2 regions of the Paenibacillus dendritiformis genome follow, and region 1 is predicted to be linked to the other one. Evidence: a T-box and tRNA genes for the amino acid it is inferred to sense, from the RefSeq annotation. Region 1 holds a T-box; the other holds one or more tRNA genes.
The links. A T-box is a leader RNA that pairs with one kind of tRNA and senses whether it is charged. The one in region 1 lies ahead of trpS (tryptophan--tRNA ligase), so its partner is inferred to be a tRNA-Trp.
Positions count from the first base shown of each region.

Region 2: it has a tRNA-Trp gene. The T-box ahead of trpS (tryptophan--tRNA ligase) is inferred to sense a tRNA for this amino acid. The anticodon was not compared.

Region 1 covers NZ_AP025344.1:103,784-118,191, reverse strand. The annotation lists gene L6439_RS00580 (VOC family protein) at 1-128, opposite strand, end outside; gene L6439_RS00575 (hypothetical protein) at 357-590, opposite strand; gene L6439_RS00570 (DUF4184 family protein) at 704-1,447, opposite strand; gene L6439_RS00565 (hypothetical protein) at 1,540-1,752, opposite strand; gene L6439_RS00560 (nucleoside 2-deoxyribosyltransferase) at 1,790-2,212, opposite strand; gene L6439_RS00555 (molecular chaperone DnaJ) at 2,452-3,312, opposite strand; gene L6439_RS00550 (helix-turn-helix transcriptional regulator) at 3,290-3,985, opposite strand; gene L6439_RS00545 (hypothetical protein) at 4,212-4,472, opposite strand; gene L6439_RS00540 (tubby C-terminal domain-like protein) at 5,112-5,642, opposite strand; gene L6439_RS00535 (NADPH-dependent FMN reductase) at 5,891-6,439, opposite strand; T-box leader at 6,628-6,879, shown strand; gene trpS (tryptophan--tRNA ligase) at 6,986-7,978, shown strand; gene L6439_RS00525 (amylo-alpha-1,6-glucosidase) at 8,079-10,145, opposite strand; gene L6439_RS00520 (glycoside hydrolase family 3 N-terminal domain-containing protein) at 10,220-12,343, opposite strand; gene L6439_RS00515 (carbohydrate ABC transporter permease) at 12,362-13,186, opposite strand; gene L6439_RS00510 (carbohydrate ABC transporter permease) at 13,191-14,135, opposite strand; gene L6439_RS00505 (ABC transporter substrate-binding protein) at 14,272-14,408, opposite strand, start outside.
Region 2 covers NZ_AP025344.1:1,192,661-1,207,068, reverse strand. The annotation lists gene zwf (glucose-6-phosphate dehydrogenase) at 156-1,700, opposite strand; gene L6439_RS05285 (YwmB family TATA-box binding protein) at 1,814-2,590, opposite strand; gene L6439_RS05280 (hypothetical protein) at 2,754-3,164, shown strand; gene L6439_RS05275 (response regulator transcription factor) at 3,381-4,025, opposite strand; gene L6439_RS05270 (HAMP domain-containing sensor histidine kinase) at 4,027-5,121, opposite strand; gene liaF (cell wall-active antibiotics response protein LiaF) at 5,161-5,814, opposite strand; gene L6439_RS05260 (PspA/IM30 family protein) at 5,949-6,629, opposite strand; gene L6439_RS05255 (PspC domain-containing protein) at 6,631-7,098, opposite strand; gene L6439_RS05250 (PspA/IM30 family protein) at 7,107-7,781, opposite strand; gene L6439_RS05245 (LiaF transmembrane domain-containing protein) at 7,826-8,131, opposite strand; gene L6439_RS05240 (NfeD family membrane protein) at 8,384-8,923, shown strand; gene L6439_RS05235 (flotillin lipid rafts scaffold protein FloT) at 8,989-10,524, shown strand; gene L6439_RS05230 (hypothetical protein) at 11,028-11,249, opposite strand; tRNA gene L6439_RS05225 (tRNA-Leu) at 11,447-11,528, opposite strand; tRNA gene L6439_RS05220 (tRNA-Arg) at 11,543-11,619, opposite strand; tRNA gene L6439_RS05215 (tRNA-Cys) at 11,642-11,716, opposite strand; tRNA gene L6439_RS05210 (tRNA-Gly) at 11,720-11,794, opposite strand; tRNA gene L6439_RS05205 (tRNA-Gln) at 11,800-11,874, opposite strand; tRNA gene L6439_RS05200 (tRNA-His) at 11,881-11,956, opposite strand; tRNA gene L6439_RS05195 (tRNA-Trp) at 11,978-12,051, opposite strand; tRNA gene L6439_RS05190 (tRNA-Tyr) at 12,057-12,142, opposite strand; tRNA gene L6439_RS05185 (tRNA-Thr) at 12,147-12,222, opposite strand; tRNA gene L6439_RS05180 (tRNA-Phe) at 12,235-12,310, opposite strand; tRNA gene L6439_RS05175 (tRNA-Asp) at 12,329-12,405, opposite strand; tRNA gene L6439_RS05170 (tRNA-Met) at 12,410-12,486, opposite strand; tRNA gene L6439_RS05165 (tRNA-Val) at 12,492-12,567, opposite strand; tRNA gene L6439_RS05160 (tRNA-Glu) at 12,648-12,722, opposite strand; tRNA gene L6439_RS05155 (tRNA-Ser) at 12,728-12,820, opposite strand; tRNA gene L6439_RS05150 (tRNA-Asn) at 12,822-12,897, opposite strand; rRNA gene L6439_RS05145 (23S ribosomal RNA) at 12,960-14,408, opposite strand, start outside.

The DNA.
Region 1 (14,408 bases):
CCCTGCTTCCAACTGATGCCTTCCGGCCATCTCTGGAATTCCTCATACCCCAGCTCCTTCAGCAGCCATCCCCAAAACGCGATGGATCGTTCCAAATCAGATACGTTGAACTCGACGTGATGCAGCATGCTTGCCTCCTGCTCTTTTGCCGCGCTAACATAAAACCCACCTTCCGGCGCTTGGCTTAGGCGGGTCTTCCCTGTTTCAACAGAACTGCGGCAGCTTGATATTTCTATATACATACTACTTCAAAATGAATATACGCACAAGCGTTCCCTTTTTTTCGGGCTGCAATATTGACCTTCCGGGATTATGCGCGACGACCATGCTGTACTCGTTCAAAAAGTCTCCTTACGTTACTTTTTTGTCCGTTCACTGGCTGTCCTAGCTTGATATAATCGGCATTCCGTAATCACTCGCTGATTCACCACCTGGGGGAAGTGCTTTGTCGAGGACAGCAGGCCCTCTTTGGCGTGGCGGTATTTGCTGCTCATATCCTGCAAGCTGATGCACGGAATGCCGATCAGCTTCAGCTCTTCATGCCGCACGACGACCGGCTCCATGTTCGGCAGCTTGTTCATGATTTGCATACTGGTCTCCTCCTGTTGATAGTCTTTGGACAACGACAACTATTGCGGCGGGATAAATGGAATTACATTAGACTTGTCCCCTGAAAGCTAACGATAACGTAAGTACGCCGATTCTACGAAATCACCTTCATCCTGCTTAGGGCGCTCGCTATAACAAGCCCTAGGAAAAAGCCCGTGACCGGGGCGACGACGATAATGCCGATGTAGTTCGCAATTGAGGCGGAGAAGATCTTGATTCCGGCGACCGCGATTGCCGTACCGCATACCACGATCCAATACTTCACCTTGGCGCTTTTCCGGACTCGAACAAAGCCGGTCCCGCACCGGACCTTGCTGAGCGCCAGAACAAGAAATAGCCCTTCGGCCAGCAAACCTATGATCGAAAGCCCATATTGAAGAAATTGGTACACCGGCGTTCCCATCATCATTTGTTCAAGCAACGGGCAGAGGCTTACAAATATTCCTGTCTCGTGCGTAAAGCCGTCCAATAACACATGAGCGTAGAATCCGATAATGACCGAGATCAAAAATACCGTCCAGCCGCGAATGCCTCCCAGCCTCCATGGCCGTACCAGTCCGTGCGCTTTTCGGTCCAGATTCCATACGGAGGGCAGATGACGCGCCAAAGGGGCTTTGATCAGGCAGTGGAACAACACCGCCAACAGTACGCTTAACGGGATCGCCTGCAGGAACAGGCCCAGCGTCGAATGGCCAATCGTCTGATAAGGCTCCAATGCAATGAAAAATTCAAAGTCGGGAGCCATGCTCCCCAAAATAAGGCCGGTCAAACTGAGATACTTCGGCTGCACCAGCTTCAAGGGCGCGGCATACAACGGATGTGCAAGTGTATACGGCATAACTTCCCTCACTTTTCTTGGGTTGATGATATTGGGCAGTTTCTCACGAGGGTCGCTCCGACATTAGGGGACATTCCACTGTTGGCCGTGATTTACAACTTCACATACTCATACCGAATCAAGCCGTAGTACCCGACAGTAAACCCACCCTTGATTTGATCGTAGTTGTCGGCAGCGACGGCCAACCCGAAGCTTGCCCCGGGCCCGTAACCATCCCCCGTATGCGACTGCTTTCCCTTCGGCGTTGAGGATTTCGGAATGGGATGATCCGCTTCATTGAAATAATGGCCGTAAACATCGAACACGCCCCAGCCTGCAAGAAGAACCGCAACCGCCAAATGCCTATTCGCTTTCGCATAAGCACCTCTCTTCCAGCGCTGCAGCCAATTTCATTTCCAAGTCGATCCTGCCCCGATAGAAGAGGACATGATCCGCGATTCCTTGAAGCGTGGCGGAAATGTCGGAGCCTTCTTGGGCAATGACAAGGATTGGTTTCTTTCTGCTATATCCATACCCAGCCTCAATCCCTAACCCTGTTCCCTTTTCACTGAACTCAATAAGAATAAGATCCGAGGAATCCATGATTTCGAATGTCTTCTGCATCAACTCCGCAGGCGAAAAGGATCGGCGCCCCCATTCCTCCACATCCCGGACAATACAACTTGCCTGATGCCCAAGTTGCTGCTCCAGCACGGAGAGGATTGATTCAATGACATGCCGGTTGGAAAAATCATCGACATATTTGATGCCGAAATAAATGTTCATCGTTCAGCCCTCTTTATTGCGATGCTTCGCCTTATTTCCTGTTACATACCGATTCTCCCGCTGATCTTCAACGGCAATCGCTTCATTCGGGTCTATCCTTGATTTCCTCGCACCTCATTATGTACAAGGTTGAAATCCGCTTCCTCCTCTGCCTTGCCACATATTGTAGTAGATTATGTAAAAATACTCAATTCGATCTCTCTGGCTATCGCCCTGCAAGAAAAAATGGAGAGACGGCCTCATGGCCGCCTCTCCGGACTTCGCTTCCCTTTTTTTTGCGATTCGCCGTTACCGCTATAATCATCGTATGCTTTTTTTACCCAATCGAACAGATAGGCACTGCCCCCATGATCGGGATGAAGCAGCTTTAGCAGCTTTTTCGACTGTTTCCGCACCTGCTTCTCATCCGCCTCTTCGGGCACGCCGATCAGCACATGATAAGACGCGGCTCCGGCCTGCCGATGCTCCCATGAGTTCGAGGAGCTGTCGCCATAAGAGCGGTTATACGATTGCTCCCGGCGCGGAGCCTGATCGGCCAGCTCGGACAGCTTGTGGCGCATGTGCTCCAACGTTGCCTCCAGCCGTTCCTCCTCGCGCGGAAGGCTGCCTTCCCAGAACTCGAATTCGAAATTCCTCATTATCTGCTCCAATTGTTCCATCAGATCGTTATACATGATGAGGGTCGCCTTCAGGCGATCAGCCAGCCTGTAGATTCGGAGCAGTTGCCGCACCGCCCATTCCGGCATTTCCAATTCGAACGCATGAAGCACCTTGCCCATATCCTTCTCCGGCACCGGCACCTCCTGCAAGAATTCCATCAACCGTTCCTGCTGCTCTTCGGTCAGCCTTGATCCGATCTGGACGGCAAATTGCAGCTTGGTGGTCCCGGCCTTCACTCTGTTCTGCCAATCCCTGTTCAAGTTCATCAAGGCCCGGACGAACTCGACAATATAAGGTTCGGTCACCGTAACGCCTTCCGAATCATGCACATTGGCGAATTGAGCCCCTTCCATGTAGCCATCTTCTCTGCCGATCTCCATATCCTTCCTCACCTCGAAATGGACGCCGCCGTCTGAACTAGATAATTTCTTCATCATCATTTGTCGTCTCATGGCCCGAAGGGACGCTTCGCTTCCCGGTAATGCGGAACATGCATTTACGCCCGCCGTCCGCCATGCATTCCGTCCGCTCGACATCGGCTTGCAGCAGATCTGCAAACAAAGCCAACTCGCACTGGCAGGGCGGGGAATGCTTGGCGGCCACCTGCGCAATCGGACAATGGGCCTCCTCCAGCCAGAACGATTCATCCGAGCCGTATCCCCACCGGGCCATATAGCCTTCCCGGTCCTGAATATCAGCCAGCGCCTGCACCCGCTGCTCCAGCTTCTGTCCCTCCAGGATGCTCGCATATCGCTGCATCAGCTTCCGCTTCCGCCGCTCGAACAACCGCTCCACGAACGTATCGCCGGCCATGGCCCGCATCTCTTCCATCAACTCCAGCGCAAGGCTGTCATACTTGGTCACGAACAAGGCGCTTGCCTTCTCCGACAAGCTATATAGATAGGCCGGTCTGCCGATGCTGGGGCGGGTCAATTGAATGCGGACATATCCGCCTTTCTGCAGATCGTACAAATGCCTGCGGACCGCGATGCACGTCAGATTCAGCTGATCCGCCAGCGGTTGAATGCCAATGGGCCCCTGCTGCTTCAGCATCGCCAGGATGTCTCTGCGCGTGGGCTGGTTGAGCAGACGGGCTTTCTGCGCAATTGTCATCTTTCATCCCTCCGCCGATTCATTCTTATGAAATTCAGACGGCCACGCTTGCCGTCAGACCCGGTTTTCACTCCTCTTAATTGTACCTTATCGAAAAAGTTTTGTATATGGTAAACATTATTGGTTAGAGTAAAATTTGTAGTCAAAAAAATATTGCTGAATTCGAATAAACTCCCCAAAACCCGCAATTTTGCATTATTCTTCCAGGTTCGCTATTTGAAGATGGCTATTTCCACCATCCTGAAAACTGCACCATTTCCCTAGACACGCCCATCCGGCAGGTGAAATCCGCAAAACTCCACGATTTCTCCAGATACGCCGATTCGGTAAGCGAAATCCTGCATAAATACAGCAATTCGATATGGACGACTATTCCAGAAAGGGAATCCTGCAAAATTACAGGAATTTCCCCTGTTTCGCTTCGGCTTGAAGCAAAAGGGCCTAAAATGATGTAGATTTGCAGCAATTCCTCGGGATGTGGACTCATCAAGCCGAAATTCCTGTAAAATAGCAGCAATTTCCTCCGCACGTCCAAGCCCCAGGAGGCAACGATGCTTCCAGCAGACCGATAATGCTTCCTGAAGGCAATGATGCCCCAAGCATCCGACGCGGTCGCTTGGATCCCGTAAAATCAGGCCTTTGAGTAGTCTATGGGACTTTTTTACCTGTGATGGATCTCTTCTCCCGGTAGAAAGATCGATTTAAAACGCTGTGAGAGCCAAAGTTTGGATGAGGAAAATGGACCATCTCCACCCCTTCGCAAAAAAACAGGGGTTTTCCAACAGCCAGAACCCGACGTCATTCTGTCCACCATATCACTTCTCTTTACTCATGTCGTTTGCAAGTCAGACAACGCCCGATAACATTGGCCGAAGGCGGTTCAACTCCCAGCTCCCTTGCCCAGATCAATACATGATGACATCTTTGATTTCCTTATGGTATTGCTCGGACAATGCCTTCACAGACTCCAAGCTCATGTAACCCTCATAATCGGGATCATAACCGATTTATTTTCTACCACTCGGATCCAACTGTACTCGATATCAACGATATGAAAAAAGGTTTAGAGTATCGAGCCGACATCTCTATACAGAAACAATGATTTCATCGATTCACTCCTTGTCACTCAATATAATGTCCTCATGATACGGTCTATACAAGGCAGCACAAGCGGACATAACGCATTCTCATAGATCACGAGTTCCCGTTGATTCAGCTTGCCTCCCGGAACTTTCGCAATCTCACCCACAACGGCATGGCTGCAGGAGTCGGATATCGTTGTCGTCCTGTTCAGCGGATCTTTGGCTATCACATACTCCTGCTCTTCATTCGTCCATATCAACCGGGGATGTGTGGCAATCTTCGACCGATCCTTGAGAAAAGACAAGCTTTCCCTGCCTTCACGCATCGTCGCAATCGTCCATTTTCTGCGTCCAAGCCATGGGCTGCTATCCATAATTTTTACATGCAGCTCCGAGTGTATATGCCGCCCCTCCAAGCTCAATTGCCAGTTATCAACCACCCAGCTTAATGCTTTATTTGTCCTCGTCGTAAATATTCGGTGAAAAGAGCCGACTGCATTACCGCCCTCATCTTCGATTGCTATAGGAGCAGTTGACATTTTAAGCAATGGACAAGTGTAATAATACCTTTCCATAAAGAGACTCCTTATCTCTGTTTTACACTTTGAAACTTAATCTCCTTAAGTTTATCATCCAACCCGAATATTGGATACTCCTTCAATCTTTTTCTTAGGCTTGGAAAAATAGGCTCTTCTCTTATCTGCCCATCACGAAAAAGCACCCAGAAAAAAGCGATCCCTCGCCTTCCTTTCCGAGTGCCATAAGTATTCTAAATTAGAAATTAACAACGCCCAAGCCACGAACCGAAGCTGTGCGCCTGGACTTACTTGGCGTGCTGCTTATTGTACCATGCCACGAAATTATCGACGACCGAATCGAGAAACGCGATGGTCGGCTCATGAATCAAGGTTCCGCTAGCGTCGATCTTCTCGTGAACGGAGCCGACATACACTTCATTCCCGGGAAGAAGGGGAGAAGACACGCCCGGCGAGAACAATATATCGCGCAAATGTTCCTGGGCCCGCACGGTTCCCAATGTGCCCATCGAAGCGCCGACGATCCAGGACGGCTTGCCCGCCAGCACCTTCTCCCCGCGGGACAGCCAGTCAATCGCGTTTTTCAATACGCCCGGGATGGAATAGTTATACTCCGGCGTCACCCATAGGACGGCGTCTGCCGCGCCTACCTTTTGGACGAATTCCTTGACTTCGGCCGGCGGATTATTTTCAATATCCTGATTGTAGAAGGGGAGCTCCTTGATGCTGACAATATCGATCTCGATTCGCTCCTGATACCTTTTTTGCATATAAGCAGCCAACTTCAAGTTATAAGACTCTGTGCGGTTACTTCCGACAAGCGCAACAATATTCATGGATCACGCCTCCTCTGAAATAAAAGTCCAATCGCTTTAACCTATCCTCTCGGGTTCATCCTTTATTATCCAGTCCTGATATATTCTCCAAAGCGAAAGATTAATCCTGCTTCCGCGGAATAGAATTTGTCCCGGATTGACTACGGCATTATACCGGTGTAAAATCATATCCAACATATGTATCCAAATTAACGACATGGAAGAAGAGCAAGTACGTATCAGAGATCGAGGTCCAGAGAGTCGGTGGCTGCTGTGAACCGATCCTCGCCTGATGCCGAATGGGCTTCGGAGTCGCTTCGCTGAATCTGGGAGTAGGCGTGGCCGGGATTCTCTTTCCGTTATCATGAGAGGCGTATCGAAGGAAGATGCTCCTTCCGTACGCAAGAGTGAATCGCTGCGGCGATTAATGAAGGTGGTACCACGATAACCTCGTCCTTTGGTGACGGGGTTTTTTTGTTTATTTGGCAGAGGGGGTGATGGTCATGGATGACGGCTGGTGGTTCACCAGTACGACAGAAGTATGGAAGATCATAAGGAGGAATCTCTATGCAAGAACGTATATTAACGGGAGATCGCGTAACCGGCAAACTTCACCTTGGCCATTACGCCGGCAGCCTCAAAAATCGGGTCGAGCTGCAGCACCGATTCGACACCTACCTCATCCTGGCGGATGTGCAGGCGCTGACGACTCATTTTGGGCAGCCAGAACTGCTGCCGATCCATTTGCGCAACGTGGCACTCGACTATGTGGCGGCCGGAATCGATCCGGAAAAAGCAACCATTTTCGTGCAATCCCTTATCCCGGAGATCGCGGAACTAACCGCCTATTTTTCGATGTTCGTCACCGTCAATTCGCTGCGCCACAATCCGACGATCAAATCCGAAGCCAAGGATCGGGGCTACCAAGAGATGCACTATGGTTTCCTCGGCTATCCGGTCAGTCAGACGGCGGATATTACTTTTTGCAAGGCGACGCTCGTCCCTGTCGGGGAAGATCAGTTGCCTGTGATGGAACAGACAAGAAAAATCGTGCGCCGGTTCAACCAGTTATACCGGCCGGTCTTGCCGGAACCGCGAGCGTTGGTGGGCGACGTGCCTCGCCTCGTCGGGCTGGACGGCAATCATAAGATGAGCAAAAGCCTCGGCAATGCTCTTCCGCTCGATTCGACAGCAGCAGAGGTTCAGGAAAAAATCAAAAGGGCGAAAACCGATCCGGCCCGCATCCATAAAAACGATCCCGGCCATCCCGAGGTATGCCCGGTATACAGCTATCATCAAGCGTTCCGCAAGGAAGGTGCCGACGAGATCTACGACAGCTGCTCCACAGGGCGTATCGGATGCGCCGAATGCAAACAAAAAATTGCCCGGAGCATTAACGATTTGCTTGACCCGATGAGAGAACGAAGAGCGGCCTATCTGAAGCATCCCGGAACAATCGACGAGATCATGATCGCAGGCACGGAAAAGGCGCGTCTCGCCGCGAAGGAAACGATGCTGGAGGTGCGCGAGGCAATGGGTCTGAATTATTTCACACGGTAGTATTCAGGCAGATTAAGCTATAGACATGCACCCCTTGGGATACATCCGCACAGGCCCGAGAGCCGCCCATGCCGATTCCAAGGGGTGCACGATAGTGCCGTTATGGAATCAATTCAAATCCCGTCGTATTCTCCAAAATCTCAACGGCGAAAGACTCGCCCTCGCGGCGGGAGACGCTTACCGACAGGTGGCCCGAACCAATGGCGATGCGCTCGGCCTTCACTTGATCCATTCCTTCCGGAAGGAACGGCGAGAGCGCGATCTCCCGCTTCACGGCATCCGGGTACAAGCCGAGCATCGCCTGCAGGAAGACGATCGACGTTCCCGCCGCCCAAGCCTGCGGCGAGCAGGTCGTCGGATAAGGGACCGGATGGCCGGTCTCCGGGCCGTAACCGCAGAACAATTCAGGGAGCCGCTGATATTCGAAGAAGGACGAAGCCTGGAGCAGGCCGGAGATGACTCGTCCCGCCTCCTGCTTGAAGCCGAGCTTGCCCAGTCCGAGCAGAATCATCGCATTGTCATGCGGCCATACGCTTCCGTTATGATAGCTCATCGGGTAGTAGCCTGCCGCGTCCGTGCTCATCGTGCGGATGCCGTATCCGTTGAACATATCGTCCTTCAGCAGACGCTGGGACAGCGCCTTCGCCCGCGAAGCCTCCGGCAGGCCGGTCATCAGCAGATGACCCGGATTGGAGGTCACGCTCTGGATTTGGCGTTGGTCCTTGTCGAGCGCAATCGCATAGCATTGCTCGTCCTCCATCCAGAAGGAAGACTCGAAGCGCGCGCGGAGCCCTTCCGCTTCCTCCTCCAATCGCTGCGCCCACTCCGCTTCGCCCATGGAAGCCACAATCGGGGCAAGCGACTTTTTGGCCTGGTAGACATATCCCTGCACCTCAGACAACGCGATCGGGGCTTCCGCATATTCGCCGGAGCGGTGCACGATCGAATTCGCCGAGTCCTTCCATCCTTGATTCGGGAATCCCTTCTCCGCTTCCTGACGGTAAGCCACGAACCCGGAGCCCGCTTCCAGAGCGGAATCGATATAGTCCAGCGCGCGGATGACATTCGGCTTCAATTCCTCGACAAGAGCGAGATCTCCCGTCCACCGATAGTATTCGCCGAGCACGACCAGGAACAGCGGCGTCGCATCGACCGTGCCGTAATAAGGAGAGAATGGCGATTGCTTCGTCGTCACCAATTCTCCGAATCGAATCTCATGCATAATCTTGCCCGGCTGCTCGTCTCTCCATGGATCGACCTTCTCCCCCTGGTAAGCGGCAAGCGTACGGAGCGTGCCCTTGACAATGTCCGGATTGACAGGAAGCATGAACAGCGCCGTAATCAGACTGTCTCTTCCGAACGGCACGGCGAACCATGGCAGTCCCGCCACCGTCGTAGCGCCATAGCCGACATCGGTCGTCAGCATGCGCAGATCTTGAAGCCCCCGCTGGAACAGCCCGTTGAACCGGTCCGAATCCGTGCTTACCTTCGAGCTGTTCTCGTACCATTGGAGATAGGAGGCCTCGAGCTTCCGCAGCCCTTCTTCATACGTTAAAGGATCCGCTGCCGGATGATGATCCGATGACGGAGTGATGAAAAACGTAATTTCCTGCTTCTGGCGTGCGTTCAACGACAGCGGGAACCGCACAGTGCCGCTCGCATCGGCCGTTCCTTCCGCGTCCCACGCGATGCGCGTCGATCTTCTCACGTTATCGGCCCCAAGATACGACAGGGCCAATTCCCGGCCGCCCGCCCGCGTCTCCTCCTGCTTGCCCACTTCGCCGGTGCGATATTTCCGGACCAGGAACATATCTTGGAAATCGGCATCGAAGAAGGCCGAAAATTCAAACTCGACCGGATGGGTAAAATAGTTCGTTAACGTGCAGCGCTCATATAAAATGCCGTCATAAATAAACCGCTCCCGCAGCACTTCGATGGCTCCTTCGTCCTTCTTGTCCTTCATCAGACGGAAGGAAGCCAGATAACTCTTGTCGCCGACGGAAGAGAGCAGTGTCGGCTTCTCGCCGTCAATCCACACTTCCATGCGGCTTAGATAACGCGTGTCCTTCATATACAATCCGTGACCCTGATCATCGCCCGCGACGATATCTCCATCCAGACCTGTCAGGAAAAACAGCTCGCCTTCTTTGATTACGCGATAGTCCATCATCGATCTCCCATCTATTCATAGTGTCTGCGTGAACGGCAGCTCCATCTATCTCCTTGGTGCGGGCCAAACATCTACGTTACCGTCAATTCGGCCTGCAGCCCTTCCTCGGAATGCGGCCCGATCCAGATATGGAATTTCCCCGGCTCCACCTTGAACCGGAATTGCTCATCCAGCAGCCCCAGCTCTGCCGGCGTCAGCTCGAAGCTTACCGTCCGGCTGTCTCCCGGCTCCAGGAAGACTTTGCGGAAGCCTTTCAATTCCTTGACGGGACGCGTCGTGCTCCCAACCAGATCGCGAATATAGAGCTGTACCGTCTCTTCCCCGGCGCGCGTTCCCGCGTTCGTCACCCGCACCGATACCGCGACCGACTCATCGCGGTGAATCGCGCTTCGTTCCAATTGCAGATCGTCATAATGAAATGTTGTATAACTCAGGCCGTACCCGAACGGATACAGCGGCGAATCGTCACAATCGATATAATCCTCATACAAATGCGGCCGGCCCGTATTTTTCCGGTTATAGTAAATCGGAATTTGTCCGGTCGATCGCGGGATCGTGACCGGCAAGCGCCCGCTTGGGTTATGGCGGCCCGTCAGCACATCGACCAGCGCATAGCCCGTCATCGTCCCCAAGTGCCAAGCCTCCACCACCGCATCCGCATGGTGATGCACCCATTCGGTCGCGAGCGGCCGCCCGTTCATCAGAACGACGATGACCGGCGTATTAGTCTTCGCCTTCAGCTCCCGGATGAGACGCTCCTGGCAAGCCGGAAGCGTAATCGAAGCGACATTGTAATGCTCGCCTGTCATCGCCTCGCTCTCGCCCGCCGTCACGACGGCCACATCGCATTGCTTGGCCAGCTCGACGGCGCGGTCAATCCCGCCCGGAATCGCCTCGTTGATACCGCTGCCCGGCTCATGGTACACCTCGGCATGGGGCCCGATCTCGGATTGGAACGCATCCCATGCCGTCACGACATCCTCGTCCCGGCCTTTCCAGGCCCAGCAGCCCATCGAGTTGTGGCGGTCATCCGCCAGCGGTCCGATCAAGGCGATTTTCCGGTGCCGCCCATAATCGAGCGGCAGGATGCCGCGGTCGTTCTTCAGCAGCACGATCGACTTGCGCGCGCTGTCTCTCGCTTGCTCCGCGTGCTCCGCCGGAATGCCGGGCGCCGGCGGCTCCCCGGCATCGACATACGGCCGCTCGAACAAGCCGAGCCGGAATTTCACCATCAGAATGCGCAGCACCGCTTCATCAAGCAGCTTCATCAGTTCGGGATTCTCCTGTACGAGCGATTCCAGATGCTCCAGGTAGACGCCGGAATGCATATCCATATCGACCCCGGCAAGCAGCCCTCTGCGTGCGGAATCGCGGCGATCCTCCGCATAGCCGTGATAGATTAATTCTTCGATCGATTCCCAGTCGCTGACCACCATGCCGGTGAAGCCCCATTCCTCCCGCAAAATATCCCGCAGCAAGCAGGAACTCCCGGTGGCAGGCACCCCGTTCAGCTCGCTGAAGGCGCTCATGACGGTCAAGGCGCCAGCCTGAATGCCGCCGAAGTAAGGCGGCAGCACGGTCTCCCGCAGCGTCCGCTCCGACATGTCGGTCGTATCGTAATCGCGTCCGCCTTCCACCCAGCCATATCCGGCGAAATGCTTGACGCAGGCGGCGACCGTCGGATACCCTTCCGCGTTCGGACTCTGGAAGCCTCTCACCTTCGCCGCTGCGGCCAGGGCAGACAAGTAGACGTCCTCTCCCGTGCTCTCCGCGATTCTCCCCCAGCGGGGCTCGCGCGTAAGGTCCGCCATCGGGGCGAACGTCCAACGGATCCCTTCCGCCGCCGCTTCGGTCGCCGCGATGCGGGCGTTCTTCTCCATCGCTTCCGGATCCCAGCTCGCCGCTTCGGCGAGCGGAATCGGGAAGATGGTCCGGAAGCCATGAATGACATCGTCGCCGATCAACAGCGGAATGCCCAGGCGGCTCTGCTCTACCGCGATTCGCTGCAGCTCATTGACTTTATCCGCGCCGTGCACGTTCAGCAGCGAGCCGATCCTCCCTTCCGCGATCAGTTCCCGCTCCCGTTCCTCGCAGCGGCCGTATTGCACGGTCTGGCCGATTTTCTCGGCCAGCGTCATTTTGCCAAGCAGTTCCTCCGCCTGGCCTCTCCATTGCTCCAACCCGCTCTTTTCCATTCCGCTCTCCTCCATCCATCAGCCTTTGACGCCGGCATTGGAGATGCCTTCAATATATTGTCGCTGGAACACGAAAAAGAAGATGATAATCGGCAGCGTCGAGAGAACGACCCCCGCCATAATGAGCGGCGTATTCTCGAAGAACATATCCTTCACGCTGTTCAGACCGACGACGAGCACGTATCTCTCCGGCGTATTGGCCAGCGTGCTCGGAATCAGGTAGCTGTTCCATGTCCCGGCAAAGGCAAGAATCGACATCGTAATCAGCGAAGAACGGGCCAACGGGTATACAATCCGCCAGAAGGCGCCCATCTTCGTCAAGCCGTCAATCCGGGCCGCCTCGATGAATTCATTCGGCACGGAGATGAAAAATTGGCGCAGCATAAAGATATACAGGCCTTGGTACAAGAAAGGCACCGTCAATGCCCAGAAGGTGTTCAGCCAGCCAAGCTGGGCCACATTGACGTATACCGGAATCAAAATCATATGATAAGGAACCATCATCGTGGCAACGACAATCCAGTAGATAACGCTTTTGCCCCGGAAATCCAGCTTGGCGAGCGCGAATCCCGCCATCGGGTTAATGATCAGATTCCCGATCACGACAATCCCCGTCATAATGAGCGTATTGAGGAACCAGCCTGGCACATCATACGCTTCATTGGTGAAGAACATTTTATAGTTGTCGAGCGTCCACAATTCGGGCGACACCAGCTTGTTGACGTAGCGCATCGGAATGAGCGACGTATAGATCGTGTAGAGAAAAGGAAGGGCAAACAAGAGCCCAATCAAAATCGCGGCGATATACAGGAACAGCCGTCCGGTTCTGCTTCGGGTCTTCATGCGCTCACCCCTTCTCGTCCAATAGTTTTTTTTGCAGGAACGTAATAAACATGATGATGAAGAAGAACAGCACGACGGCCGCGCTTCCGTACCCGATGTTCATGTAGCGAATCCCGTGCTGGTAGAAATACGTCACGACCGTGCTCGTTGCGCCGGCAGGCGACCCAAGCGCGCCGTATCTCGAGATGGCCGCGATCTGGTCGTAAATCTGGAAGCCGGTAATCGTGGAGACCGAGACGATAAAGAACGTAATCGGCCGCAAGGAAGGCACCGTAATATAACGGAACTTATGCCATTTCGAAGCGCCGTCAATCTCTCCCGCCTCATACAGATCCTTCGGAATCTCCTGCAGCCCGGACAAATACACAATCATCGTGAAGCCGGCCTGTTGGAAAATAAACAGGATGCAGACGAACAGCAAGGCATAGTTCGTGTCCGCGAACCAAGTCACATTGCCGAAGCCGAGCATGCCGAAGAAGTCCGTCAGGAAGGTCCCCTTCTTGAAGAGCATCATGAATACCGTCGTAATCGCAATCTGAGACGTGATATAAGGAAGGAAAAAGACCGTTCGGAATATCCCCTTCCCCTTCAAATTCTGATTCACGACCAGCGCCAGCAGCAGGCCGAGCAGCGTCTGAATCGGAACGGACAAGACCACGATTTCCAGGGAATGAAGCACCGCCCGGAAAAATTCCTTGTCTTGAAGAATCGTAATATAGTTTTGCAGTCCGATGAACTTAGCCTGATCGAGACTTGCAAAGTTCGCGTCCTGAAAGCTTCTCACGAAGGACTGGATGAATGGATATAAAAACCACCATGCCCATAAAAATAGAAAAGGCAGTGAAAACATCCAACCTAGAGTCTTATCGGAATCCGCCAGGGAACGGAACCAGGATTGCCTAATTTTCGCCCCCCTTAATTCCGCGTTGTTGCTGCCATGTTTGGACATTGTTTTCCTCCCGGTACTGAAAGTGTAAGCGGCCTGCGTGAACGGCGCCCTCTGCTCATATCATCACAGATAAAAAGGTACTGCTCCCCCTCCCGGGGAGGGAGAAAGGAGCAGCAATCAAGACGGCCGACTCACCTTATTGGAATTGCTTTTGAATATCGTCCAGAATTTGCTGGGCCGATTTGCCGGAACCGCCAAGAATTCGTTCTTCCAATTGCTTGACCAATTCGTCGGTGAACCGCTTCGTATCTGTCGGATATCCATAGTCCGTGC
Region 2 (14,408 bases), 1.1 Mb from region 1:
ATCTTTTGAGAGAACACAATCTTTTTTTCCGAGTGATTTTATAGGAATATGATATTTTAATCTTGTAATCGGGAAAAGCTATAAACGGACTCATCCCGCGTTGGCCTAAAAAAACTGTGCTCCCGCCGGGAGCACAGCCTTCACCTCATGTTAAATTACTTGTTCCATACGACCTGGCTCTCCTCTTGTCCGTTCACCGGCCACCACTGGAAGCCGTCTTCGGCCAACAGCTTGTCCGCTTGCTCCGGTCCCCAAGACCCTGCCGGATACAGATGCAGGTCTTCGCTGGACGCCTTCCAGGCCCCGGCGATCTTGTCCACGAACGCCCAGGCCGACGCCACCTCATCCCAGCGTGTGAAGTAAGTGGAATCGCCGCGCGCCGCGTCGAAGATAAGCCGTTCATAGGCTTCCGGCGTATTGATGCCGACCATGCAGCTCTGGCAGAAATCCATGGCGAGCGGCTGTACGCCTGCGTCGGCACCCGGCTTCTTGCCGTTGATTCTGACGTAGATGCCCTCCATCGGGTTCACCCGAATGACGAGCAGATTCGGTTCCAGCTTATGTTTTTGCGATAAATATACATTCGTCGGCATATTTTTGAACTCCACGACGACCTCGGTCGTTTTGACCGGAAGCCGCTTGCCGGTGCGAATATAGAAAGGAACGCCTGCCCAGCGGAAATTGTCCACAAAGAGACGGGCGGCGAAGTATGTTTCCGTGACGGACGCCGGGTTCACTTTCTCTTCTTCCCGGTAAGCCGGAAGCGGCTTGCCGTTCAACGCGCCTGCCGCATATTGGCCGCGCACGACATTGCGCTTCACTTCGTCGGCATTCGCGAATTGGCGGAGGGAGCGAAGCACCTTCACCTTCTCGTCGCGAATATCTTCCGGATGCAGCCGGCTAGGCGCTTCCATCGCGATCATCGTGAGCATCTGCAGCATATGATTCTGGGCCATATCGCGCAGCGCTCCGGCATGATCGTAATAGCCGCCGCGCTCTTCGACGCCGACCGTCTCGGCCAGGGTAATCTGAATATTGGCGATGTGCTTATTGTTCCACAATGGCTCAAAGAAGGCATTCGCGAATCGGATCACCTCAATGTTCTGGACCATCTCTTTGCCCAAGTAGTGATCGATGCGGTAAATCTCTTCTTCCTTGAACACATGGCTCAATTCTTCGTTCAATTTCTGGGCCGACGGCAGATCATAGCCGAACGGCTTCTCGATGACCAGTCGATGCCAGCCTTCGCTGTCGAGCATTCCGCCGTCACGCAGATTCATCGAGACGCTGCCGAACAATTCAGGCGCCAGCGCCAAGTAGAACAGACGGTTGCCCGGGATATTGAATTCCCGTTCAATATGCTCGGTCTGTACCCGTAATTCCTTGAAGCCGTCCACATTGTTGATGTCAAGCGGTTTATATTCGAAATGCTTCGCAAAGCGGTTCCAAACTTCATCGTTCGGAATCGGATAACGACAAAATTCTTCAATGGACGCGCGCACATCGTCGCGAAATTCATCATTCGTACGTCCACGGCGGGCCAAGCCGATGACAGCAAACCGCTCACCTAATTTGCCTTCGTGATATAAGCTGTAAATGGCAGGAAACAATTTGCGGCGTGCCAAATCACCGGTCGCGCCGAATATAAAAAAGACGGCGCCTTCAGCCAGTTGGGATTCTTGGTTATGCATCACAGTCATCTCTCTCCATCATCCTTACACTCTGTTATAGGCTTGACATCACACATTTCGAATGTGATGACATTTTAGCATACTTGTCAGATTGACGCCACGGGTTAGCGAAAAAGGTCGAATCAATATTCCCCCGCAATCAGCGGCGTGCCAAAGGACAGACGCGTCTCTCCCCGCTCCCGATCTTCATGCGCCGCAACCTGCAGATTGGCCTTCCGCCCCTTCATCGCCACCCCGGTTCCCATATAGTCCGTCTCATACGTTACGCTGATCGTGCGATCATCCTCGTACCGATCGAGCGGCACGGCTGTCCCCCATTCGGCCAACGCCTGCTCCGCCGCGGCGAAGCCATCGGTTAAGGAAGCTCCGGTTACCGTACGGACGGTCGCGTTCCAATCGGCCCCAATCCCCGCCTGTCCAAGCTTGAGCAGCAGCCGCTCCGCTTCTTCCGCCGAGCGGGCCATGCCTCCTTTGGCCTCCGCAGACAATTTGACCGTGTAATACATCCGCCCGTCGTTCTCCTGGAACAACAAGACATCTCCTTGATAGGGTGCCGTATTATACGTTCCGCGATACACTTCCCTTCCCCGCTCCTGCCTCGGCTCGAGGGGGGCCGCGATGCCCGCTTCTTGCCGCCAGCGCTCTGCCTCTGCCGGAAGCCCATCCGGGGCGGCATAGCTGCCCTGGACCGTTATTGTGGAGCTGAACTTCCGATCCCCGCTCAACTCCGCCAGCACCCACAGCATTTGCATCCGCTTCGCCGCCTCTAACGTCTCCGATGCAAGCGGGGTTCGTGCCGCCTTCCACGCCTCGCCGCTCCAGGCGGCAGCGACAGCGCCGCACAGCGCCAACAAAAGCAATCCAATGGCCGGAGTCTTCGTTCTGCGAACCAAACTCACGGTATCCGCCTCCTTATTCGTATGGATAATGAATTCACCGCTGGGAGCACACTCCATGCTGCAAAATTAGGCGCTTCTCTCCTAGGTCAATGTCCATGCGCCAATGTCGTCCAATGAATAGACTGATGACAGAACATTCCCGCTATAGAAGGAGGTATGTAACGTGATTCCTATTCCATTGGATGAAGAAATCATCCGATCGCATCGCGGGCGGATCGTATGCGCCGTGACTCATGACGGCCGCCGGTTCATCGGGCGTCTCAGCGTTTGCCGGGACGGCAAAATCATTCTGAACGAAGAAGAAGTTCACGAAGAGGTCCTGCCAATTATTGAGGAAGAATGCGAGCCCAAGAAAAAGCCGCACAAGCGCCGGGTCAAACGCGTCAAACGGCCATGCAAGCCTGTGAAGCGTCCCTGCAAGCCATGCAGCGGGAAGACGGGCAGGTTAACGTCGCTTCGGTCATATGGTGCCTTTCCGGCTTCGTATCCGTCCCCGCATCCGGGCCTGTCTAGCCGCGGGCGGATTGAACTTGACCTGTCGCTGATCGCCCTCTTGTTTCTTGTTCTCATTTAACACTGATTCGGCTTTCCCTCCCCGAATTCCTGCCGGTCCGCATCGAGTTTGCGGGACGAATCGCTACCACGGCGGATCCCGGGTAACGCCCCTCATGCAGACAGAACCGGGTGCCGACACCCGGTTCTTTTTTCGCTCTTCATTGGCTTTCTTTTCGGTTGCTCTCCGGTGATCGCGAGGGCACAAAAAAACCCGGCCTGTCGGTCGGGTCATCCGTTATTCAGCCAGGCCGTTCTTGTAAGCGTAAATGGCGGCTTGCGTGCGATCCTCCACGCCCAGCTTGGCCAGGATATTGGTGACGTGGAATTTTACGGTCTTGATTCCAATGAACAGGTCATCGGCGATATCTTGGTTGGACTTGCCTTGGGCAAGCAATCGCAGGACGTCCATTTCCCGGTCGGTCAACTGTTCATGCGCGGCTTGCGTCGGCTTCGGCTGGCGGAAGCGGTTCATCATTTTCGAGGCGACCTGCGATTCGAGCACGGATTGTCCCCGAGCCGCCGCCCGGATGGCTTCGGCTATTTCCGATGCGCGCGAAGTTTTGAGCAGGTAGCTGAACGCTCCGGCTTCAATGACAGGGTACATTTTCTCGTCATCCAGGTAGCTGGTTAGTACAATGACCTTGCAATCGGGATACAGGCTCAGCAGCTTGCGCGTCGTCTCGATCCCGTCCATCCCCTCCATCACCAGATCCATCAGCACGACATCCGGCTTGTACTCTTGCGCCAAGCGGATTCCTTCCTCGCCGTTGCTCGCCTCGCCAACGACTTCGATGCCATCCTCGGTGCTCAATACGGCTGCCAATCCGATCCGCACCATCTCATGGTCATCTACGAGCAATACTTTGATATCTGTGTCCATATCAGGCATCTTCACCTCCTGGGCCATCGCTGCCCTCTTCGTCCTTCGGCCCGTTCTCTTCATTGACAACGGGGACGCGTATTTCAATGCGGGTGCCTTTGTTCGGCGCCGTAATGAATTGCACCGAGCCCCCGATCTCATTGATTCGCTCCTGCATCGTGCGCAAGCCGTAGCTCGCTTGCTTTTTGTCATCCCATTCGAAGCCGACGCCATTATCGCGAATGAACAAACGCACATAATCGCCCCGATCCTGAAGCTTGATTTCCATGCGGGTCGCCTTGGAATGGCGGAGCGTATTCGATAACGCTTCCTGCACGATGCGGAATAAATGATTCTCGACGCCCTTCAGCAACGTAATATGCTCGTCCATCTCATATTGAATCTGAATGGGCACCTTCGCTTCAAGCTCCCGAATCAGTTCGGCGACACCTTGGGTAAGGCCCTTGCCTTCCAGATGAACCGGCCGAAGATGAAGCAGCAGCGCTCTCATTTCCGATTGAGCGACCGAGGCCATTTCCTCAATCAGCTCCACCTGCCTCACCGCCCGCTCAAAATCTTTGTCCACCGTCCGCCGCACGGCCGTCGCCGTCATCGAGATGGCGAATAATTGTTGGCTCACGGCGTCATGCAGCTCCCGCGCCAAGCGTTGACGCTCTTCCATAATGGCCGATATCCGGGCCTGTTCGGCCAACTGGGCGTTATTGGTGGACAACCGCTGCAGGGAGGTCACCTGTTCCTCCCAGCGCTTGCTTACCCTGCCCATTTGATCGGCCAGCTGGCCAATCTCGTCGTCTCCGAGGTCCGGCATCGGCCGGGACAGATTGCCCTTCTCCAAGAGCAGCATCGATTCGCGCAGCAGCTCAATCCGCCGTTTCATGCGAAAGCCTTGGAAAAAACCGAAAATCGCCGCAATAATAGCTACGACGATTAAGACAGACAGCGTCGATTTTACGCCGGCCATCCAGGTCTCGAACGGTTTGACATATCCATAGGATTGCATTAAATAAACGATGACGAAAAACAGGACAAAGGAAAGGAGAAGCGTCTCGCCCATCAAGCGCACAACCATATTTTTCGTCTGTTTCTTCGGTTCCATTGCCGGCTTGCATCTCCTTTCTGCAGCATCTTCTCCGCATTACGCGTGCAATCGGATATCAATATCTCCTACGATGTAAGAGATGCGGAGTTTCACCCGCTGCTCCGATCGTTCATAATTCGGCGAAGTATAAGTCCATTTGTTGAGCAAGCCGGTCTCCCGGTGCTGGCCCGCATTGATCTGTCCGAACAGGACGGAAGCTTCCACAGAGACCCCGATATCATCCGGAACCGAAATATCCATGTCGCCGAGTACGCCTTGGAACAAGAGCGTCGTCTCGGGCTCATCCATCATCGCGAGCGACAGGTCGATATCGCTTTCTCCGATGAGATGCCATAAGCTCTGGCTGCGCAAATGGAACGGCTCCCGATCCCATTTCAGATTCGCGGTCAGATCGGGACGCTTCTGCATCCACTCATACTTTTGTTCATGACGGGTCCGTGAATAGAAAATACCGAGCGATATGAGAATAATGCCGACAAACAGCATCAGATGCTCCAACAAGAGGATAGCTCCCCCGATGCCAAGCAAAGTATAGCCGACACGAAGCTCCTCGGATCTGACTTTGTGAATGCCGAGGTACAGCATGAACAGGGCGACAAAGGTTCCGAAGCTAATCCATTTGCCAATGAGAATGAACAGACCCGCGACAATGAGCAAATATGCAAGTAAACGATTGTTCCCCTTTATCATGACGCACCTCCTGTCGCTCAGAATCCATAGACGTTGCACAGAATAATCTCACAAACGAAACTTAACGGCGATGCGGGGGCATCGCCGTAAGCTCCTTAGTTAGCATATCATAACCGCGGGCAAGTCCCAAGAGGTTATTCGCTGCGATTTAATTTTTGCTTCAAAGCTTCCAATTGCTCATCGACCTTCATTTGCTTCTCTACATCAACCGGCGGTTGGTAGGTCGTAGCGGCATATCCGCCGTATGGCACGCGAATGACTTCCGCTTCCGCTTCAAGCTGCATAATCTTCTCTTCCATGCGTTGGAAGCCGCGGGAAGCTTCGCCCGATTCGATGCTGTGCACGCTCGTGATGGAAGCCATTTGCTTGCGGGCTTTGGCCATTTGGGCACGAGCAGCCAGTTCATTGCGCTTGTTGCGCAGCTTGTAGAACTCGTCCTTCATCGAATGCAGCTGCTGCATCAGCTCATCGGCTTGCGCTTTCGCTTGGGCATGCAGTTCGGCATACTCAGTAACTTTTTGATCGAAGTACAGTTTTTCTTCCAAATATTTGCGGGCCGCATCTTCATGGCCGGATACAAGAGCGCGCTCCGCTTGAGCTTCGCGGTCGGCCACCATCCGAATCGCTTCATCATAGCGATGCTTGATGCGGCGCTCGCTGGCCATTTGCTTCGCTACCGTTACTTCGGCTTCCCGAATCTCCTGCTCCATGTCGCGGAGGTATTGGTTAAGCATAACGACCGGATCTTCCACCTTGTCCAACATTTCATGAATCGACGCTTTCGTCATATCTTTAATCCGTTTGAATACTCCCATTTTACTTATCCCCTTTCTCGTATTTCGCGATTTTCTCGCGAAGTTCTTGAAGTTCCTTGCGCATTGCTTTTCTTTCAATATCATCCATCATCGAATCGATGGAGGAATCATATTGACTTGTGCTTCCGTTCGGCTTGGTGCCATAGGATCCATAGCTGCTGTAATCGTTCCGGCCGTTGTTGTATCCGTTGTACCCTCCGCCGGAGCAACCGCCGTCATTACCATAATATCCGTTCGAATTCTGATACGGCCCGCCGTAATTATACGGTCCGTAGGTCGTGAAGGGCTCTTTCGGAACCACAAGCGCTACGATGAAATAGACGGGTATCAGGGAGAATGCTGTGAAGAACACGCCTAGGACGAACAGTACGCGAAGCAGCGTTGCATCCATATTCAACCATTCAGCGATTCCGCCGAGTACACCGCAGAACTTCCGGTCACGAACCGAACGGTACAATTTTCTGTTCATGGTTCATGTCACTCCTTCGCAGTGTCCAATTTCTTGCGCAGACGTTCCATCTCACGCTGCAGGGCAATGTCTCTTTCGGGATTGCCGCCGTAAGGCGATGTTCCGCCGGCGCGACGCACCTCTTGAAGGCTTGTATTTTCCCACTCCATGTCGGATACGCGCTCCTCCAGGCGGCGGAACATGCCGTCCACCTGCCCGCAGCCGTATTGGCCGAAGCGCTGGTTCATTTGCTGCTGAAGCCGTATGTTCTGCATGCGGGCGAAATAATACTGCCGCTTGTCGTAGACGGTCTGATACTCGCTCTTTAATATGTTCAGTTGTTCCTCCAGCTCCAGAATGGCCTGCTTGCTTCTATTGTAGAGATCCTCGTATTGACGCGCCTTCTCGTCGTGCATCAATTTTTCCTGGAGCGCGATTTTGGCGGCGAACTCCTCACCCGCCTTCAAGGCCAGCATCGCTTGCTGCTCGCGGCGCTCTCTCATTTCATTGGCTTGGTTCATCTGATGTCTCATCTGATTCGCATGCACCACATACTGTTGATATAAGCGGTCCGCTTCCGCGATATCCTGCCGGGTGCGCATCAGGAATTGGTCGATTAACCGGACAGGGTCTTCCGCTTTGTCCAGCCGCTCATTGAGCGTCGCCAGTGTAATGTCGCGAACCCTTTTCAAAATATTGCTCATGCCTCTCTGTCCCTCCTTCATCCAAATACATTGCTGCGGGCTGTTCAGTAATGATGACCGCTTCGTTTGTTATTCAGCATTGAGATACCGAACACAATCATTCCGATGGCGATGAAAATGCCGATGAGCCAGGATAGCTTGCCGATTAATGTGATGGAGCCCAATATGATGAAGATCCATCCGAAGAACGAATTCCCTGCCTTGACTCCATAATAACCGAGCACAATCAGCAGAATCGGGAACAAGTAGCCGAACCAGCTTCCCAAGTGAACTCCAAACTTGCTGAGCAGGATGAATGCTCCCAATGCTATCAAGATAATAGCGAACGAGTTGCCTTTTTTCATTTGCATTCGGGTTGTCACCACCTTTCATTGTCCCTTGCTTATGTCTTTATTTTAGGAGATTCCCCTTTTCTTCAAAACAGGCTGGGGGCGGTTTTTCGTACTGGACTCAGGTCGGGGGGACAGACCGTCCCAAGGTCAACCGGGACTGGACCGGAGGGAAGGGAATTTGAAACTCCATGCGTGCTTTAGCGTATATATATTCATAAGAAGCTTTCCGAAATATCAGGCCTGGTTTTGGCAGGCGAGAGGAGCAATGCCATGGAAACGTTATTTTGGGGTCTGTTCATCTTCGGTATTTTATATTCCATCGTTACCTTGATATTCGGGGAAATCTTAAGCCATGCTTTCGATGCCGTTTTTGGAGACGGGGTGCCTTTTCTTCAGCCGACGGTGCTCGTGAGCGGCCTGACGGCTTTCGGCGCTCTCGGCATTCTGCTGAACCGCTATACAGCCTGGCAATCCACGCTTATCCTGGTGGTCGCTATCGCCGGCGCGCTCGTCGTCTGTCTTCTGATGTATTTCCTCTATATTCGACCCATGCACAATACGGAGAGCTCTACCGGCTTCTCCATTCAGGATCTGGTTGGCAAAGTCGGAGAAGTCAGCATTTCGATTCCTTCCGTTGGTTACGGGGAAGTGACCTTGCGGATCGGAGCCGGCTTGACGAATCAGATCGCCGCTTCCTTCGACAAAGACAACATTCCTGCCGGAACGACCGTTGTCGTTATCCATGTGGTCGAAGACACGCTGTATGTATCCCCTCTCACCAAAGAAATGCTCAGCCTTCAAGAAAACTGATTCAAGACGTTGCTCAAAACTCACGGTTTCACTACAAATTTACATAGAAAAGGGAGCTGTATGCCATGGAATTCAATGAAGCGATCATGGTGCCGGCGATTGTAATCGGCGTCATCCTCGTGCTGGGTCTCGCATTCTGGGCCCGCTACAAGACGGTCAGCCCGGATGAGGCGATGATCGTGACCGGGACGTATCTCGGTTCCAAAAATGTCAGCGCCGACGAAACGGGACGCAAGATGAAAATTGTCCGCGGTGGCGGCGCATTTATTTTACCGGTGTTTCAACAGTCTCAATTCTTGTCCTTATTATCTCATAAGCTCGATGTGATGACTCCGGAAGTATATACCGAACAAGGTGTTCCCGTTATGACCGACGCCGTCGCGATTATCAAAGTCGGCAGTTCGGTTGAAGACATCGCAACCGCTGCCGAGCAATTCCTCGGCAAACCGACGGATGCGCTCAAGAGCGAAGCCCAGGAAGTATTGGAAGGTCATTTGCGGGCCATTCTCGGCTCGATGACCGTGGAGGAAGTATACCGCAACCGCGATCGTTTCGCGCAGGAAGTTCAGTCCGTAGCCGCCAAAGACTTAAAGAAGATGGGACTGCAGATCGTCTCCTTCACGATCAAGGACGTGCGCGACAAACACGGATACTTGGATGCGCTCGGGAAGCCGCGGATTGCGGCCGTGAAGCGGGACGCGGAGATTGCGGAAGCCGAGGCGATGAGAGACTCACGTATCCAGAAGGCGAATGCCGAGGAGCAGGGGATGAAGGCCGAGCTGCTGCGCGATACGAATATCGCCGAAGCGGCGAAAGAGAAGGAATTGAAGATCGCTTCCTTTAAAAAGGAACAGGATATGGCCCGGGCGGAAGCCGACCAAGCATATTACGTGCAGGAAGCCCGTTCCAAGCAAAGCGTGGTCGAGGAGCAAATGCGGGTCGAGCTCGTTCGGAAAGAGCGGGAAATCGACCTCGAAGCCAAAGAAATTTTGCGCCGCGAGAAGCAGTATGACGCCGAAGTGAAGAAGAAAGCGGACGCGGAGCGCTACGCTGTCGTTCAGTCCGCGGAAGCTGATAAATCGAAGCGCGTGCTCGAAGCCGATGCGATGCAATACCGAATCGAAGCGGAAGCGAAAGCCATGGCAGAGCAGAAGCGTCTCGCCGGCTTGGCGGAAGCGGATGCCGAACGGGCACGAGGAACGGCGGAAGCCGAAGTTATCCGGCTGCGCGGTCTGGCGGAAGCCGAAGCGAAGCAGAAGCTCGCGGAAGCATTCGAGAAGTTCGGCGAAGCCGCGGTGCTCGATATCGTCATGAAGATGCTGCCTGAATTGGCCGGCAAGATTGCCGAGCCGCTGCAGCAGATCGATAAGCTGACGGTCGTCGATACAGGCAACGGCGAAGGCGCGGCCCGCGTCAGCAATTATGTCACGCAACTGATGGCGACGGCCCCGCAGATGCTGAAGGACGTATCCGGACTGGACGTCGAGAAAATGATTCAGCGCCTGACGAATGGATCGGGTTCGGCACAGCCGAAGCGTTCTCCAGTTTCACCGGAAGCTCCAGCAGTAATCGGGGGCGACGAGACTCCGAAGGCAGAATAAACCGGTTATTGTACTAAGAGAACATCTAACCTATACAGCATAATAAAGAAGCCTTGCCGAAATTGTTAGGGCAAGGCTTCTTGTTCTATATAGATTGTCCTCCGTCGGCCTCCACAGCCCAGCGGCTGGTCATCGTTTCTGCGCCGTCAGCGCTGGGCCAACCGTCCTTCCTCGCTTGCAGGCAGACGGAGAGAGACTGTCAGAGCATGTATCTCCTCACAGGCGGAAGCGGGCTGGTGAGAACCGTGTGACCTTGACGCCTGCACTACAGTCTGCCATGTTTTTAGGCATAAATAACAAAGGCCAACGGATTTTTCGTACAACGGCCTGCAAACTGCAGAACGTCCCTGGAAACGTCTATCCGGTAAGCGAATATCCTGCACGATTGTTCCAGACGGGCCGATTCGGTAGGCAAATCCGCAAAACTCCACGATTTAACGAGGAATTGACATCGCCCGGGGAAGAGCCTCCAGAAGTTATTTTCACAGCCGCCAGCTTCCCTTTCAGCTCCGCATGCCGCGCTTCCAGCCGAGCGATATCAAAATCCTGCGCAAATACAGCAATTCGAGAGGGACAACTTTACCCGAAAGAGAATCCTGCACAACGGCAGCAATTTCACCCGTTTCCCCTCGACTTTGACAAAAAGGGCCTAGAATGATGTAGATGTGCAGCATTTCCCCGTAATGCAGACCCATTGCGCCGAAATTGCTGTAAAATAGCAGCATTTCCCTCCACTCGGTCAAGCCCCAAGAGGAAACGATGCCCCCAGGTTCCAACGATCTTAAAAGATTCGTTTCAAGAAGTACGTCTCTATAGCTAATCTTACCCCTAAAAAACAGATGGAAGACCTGCTTCCATCCCAATAAATTTATTAATTCTATAATAGCAAAAAAACACCCTTCAGGTGTCTTGGTGTTAAAACTGGTGCCGGTGAGAGGACTCGAACCTCCACGGTTTCCCTCACGATTTTGAGTCGCGCGCGTCTGCCATTCCGCCACACCGGCATATGAAGTTGATCTGGCGTGCCCTAAGAGATTCGAACTCCTGACCTTTTGATTCGTAGTCAAACGCTCTATCCGGCTGAGCTAAGGGCACATAATGTCCAGAAAGAATAAGTTGGAGGCGCCACCCAGATTCGAACTGGGGAATAAAGCTTTTGCAGAGCTTTGCCTTACCACTTGGCTATGGCGCCATCTGGAGCGGACAACGGGATTCGAACCCGCGACCCTCGCCTTGGCAAGGCGATACTCTACCACTGAGCTATGTCCGCGTAAATGGCTGGGGATATAGGATTCGAACCTATGCATGACGGAGTCAAAGTCCGTTGCCTTACCGCTTGGCTAATCCCCAAAGGTATGGGGCGATCGAGGGGAATCGAACCCCCGAGTGTCGGAGCCACAATCCGATGCGTTAACCACTTCGCCACGACCGCCACATTATGCAATTGTTAGATTGGCAGGGGCAGCAGGAATTGAACCCACACTAACGGTTTTGGAGACCGCTGTTCTACCTTTAAACTATGCCCCTATGTATGGTGGAGGATGATGGATTCGAACCACCGAACCCGTAAGGGAACAGATTTACAGTCTGCTGCGTTTGGCCACTTCGCTAATCCTCCACGATGGTGCCGGCGATAGGAGTCGAACCCACGACCTACTGATTACAAGTCAGCCGCTCTACCAACTGAGCTACACCGGCGCAAGCCTCTTATGGTGGCTCGGGACGGAATCGAACCGCCGACACGAGGATTTTCAGTCCTCTGCTCTACCGACTGAGCTACCGAGCCTAATAAGGTTAAGTATAATGGCGGAGCTGACGGGATTCGAACCCGCGTTCTCCTGCGTGACAGGCAGGCATGTTAGGCCTCTACACCACAGCTCCAGATTGGTTGCGGGGACAGGATTTGAACCTGCGACCTTCGGGTTATGAGCCCGACGAGCTACCGAACTGCTCCACCCCGCGATATATGGTGGACGCTGACGGGATCGAACCGCCGACCCTCTGCTTGTAAGGCAGATGCTCTCCCAGCTGAGCTAAGCGTCCATATTGTAGCGACTAATATATCTTAACAGAATGTTAGGGTTAATTTCAACCCTCAATTTTTACCAGTCACAAGACATAGTTGGTGACCCGTACGGGATTCGAACCCGTGTTACCGCCGTGAAAGGGCGGTGTCTTAACCGCTTGACCAACGGGCCATAACTGGCGGAGAGAGAGGGATTCGAACCCTCGAGACGCTTGTGACGCCTACACGATTTCCAATCGTGCTCCTTCGGCCAAACTCGGACATCTCTCCATGGCTCCCCGAACAGGACTCGAACCTGTGACAACTCGGTTAACAGCCGAGTGCTCTACCGACTGAGCTATCAGGGAATATATAAGGTATTGTACCTTAAAAACTGAATGCGAAAGTAAAGAATCATAATCATCTTCGTTAGGATAAGCCCTCGACCGATTAGTATTGGTCAGCTCCATGCATTGCTGCACTTCCACCTCCAACCTATCTACCTCGTCGTCTTCAAGGGGTCTTACCAATGTGGGAAATCTCATCTTGAGGGGGGCTTCACGCTTAGATGCTTTCAGCGCTTATCCCTTCCGTACTTGGCTACCCAGCTATGCCTCTGGCGAGACAACTGGTACACCAGCGGTACGTCCATCCCGGTCCTCTCGTACTAAGGACAGCTCCTCTCAAATTTCCTGCGCCCGCGACAGATAGGGACCGAACTGTCTCACGACGTTCTGAACCCAGCTCGCGTACCGCTTTAATGGGCGAACAGCCCAACCCTTGGGACCTACTTCAGCCCCAGGATGCGATGAGCCGACATCGAGGTGCCAAACCTCCCCGTCGATGTGGACTCTTGGGGGAGATAAGCCTGTTATCCCCAGGGTAGCTTTTATCCGTTGAGCGATGGCCCTTCCATGCGGTACCACCGGATCACTAAGCCCGACTTTCGTCCCTGCTCGACTTGTAGGTCTCGCAGTCAAGCTCCCTTCTGCCTTTGCACTCTTCGAATGATTTCCAACCATTCTGAGGGAACCTTGGGGCGCCTCCGTTACTCTTTAGGAGGCGACCGCCCCAGTCAAACTGCCCGCCTGACACTGTCCCCGAACCGGTTCCACGGTCCCAGGTTAGAACTCCGATACGATCAGGGTGGTATCCCAACGGCGCCTCCACCGAAGCTGGCGCTCCGGCTTCCCAGGCTCCCACCTATCCTGTACAGACCGTACCAAAGTCCAATATCAAGCTGCAGTAAAGCTCCATGGGGTCTTTCCGTCTTGTCGCGGGTAACCTGCATCTTCACAGGTATTAAAATTTCACCGGATCTCTCGTTGAGACAGCGCCCAAGTCGTTACGCCATTCGTGCGGGTCAGAATTTACCTGACAAGGAATTTCGCTACCTTAGGACCGTTATAGTTACGGCCGCCGTTTACTGGGGCTTCGGTTCATAGCTTCGCCTTGCGGCTAACCACTCCCCTTAACCTTCCAGCACCGGGCAGGCGTCAGCCCGTATACTTCGCCTTACGGCTTCGCACAGACCTGTGTTTTTGCTAAACAGTCGCTCGGGCCTATTCACTGCGGCCCCCTCGGGCTATTCACCCTACCGGGGCACCCCTTCTCCCAAAGTTACGGGGTCATTTTGCCGAGTTCCTTAACGAGAGTTCTTCCGCGCGCCTTAGAATTCTCTTCTCGCCTACCTGTGTCGGTTTGCGGTACGGGCACCTTCACCTGGCTAGAGGCTTTTCTTGGCAGCATGAAATCAAGACCTTCGGTACTGTAATTTTCCCTCCCCGTCACAGCCCAGCCTTACGGTCAGCGGATTTGCCTACTGACCAGCCTCACTGCTTGGACGAGCATCCATCAGCTCGCGTCCCTATCCTTCTGC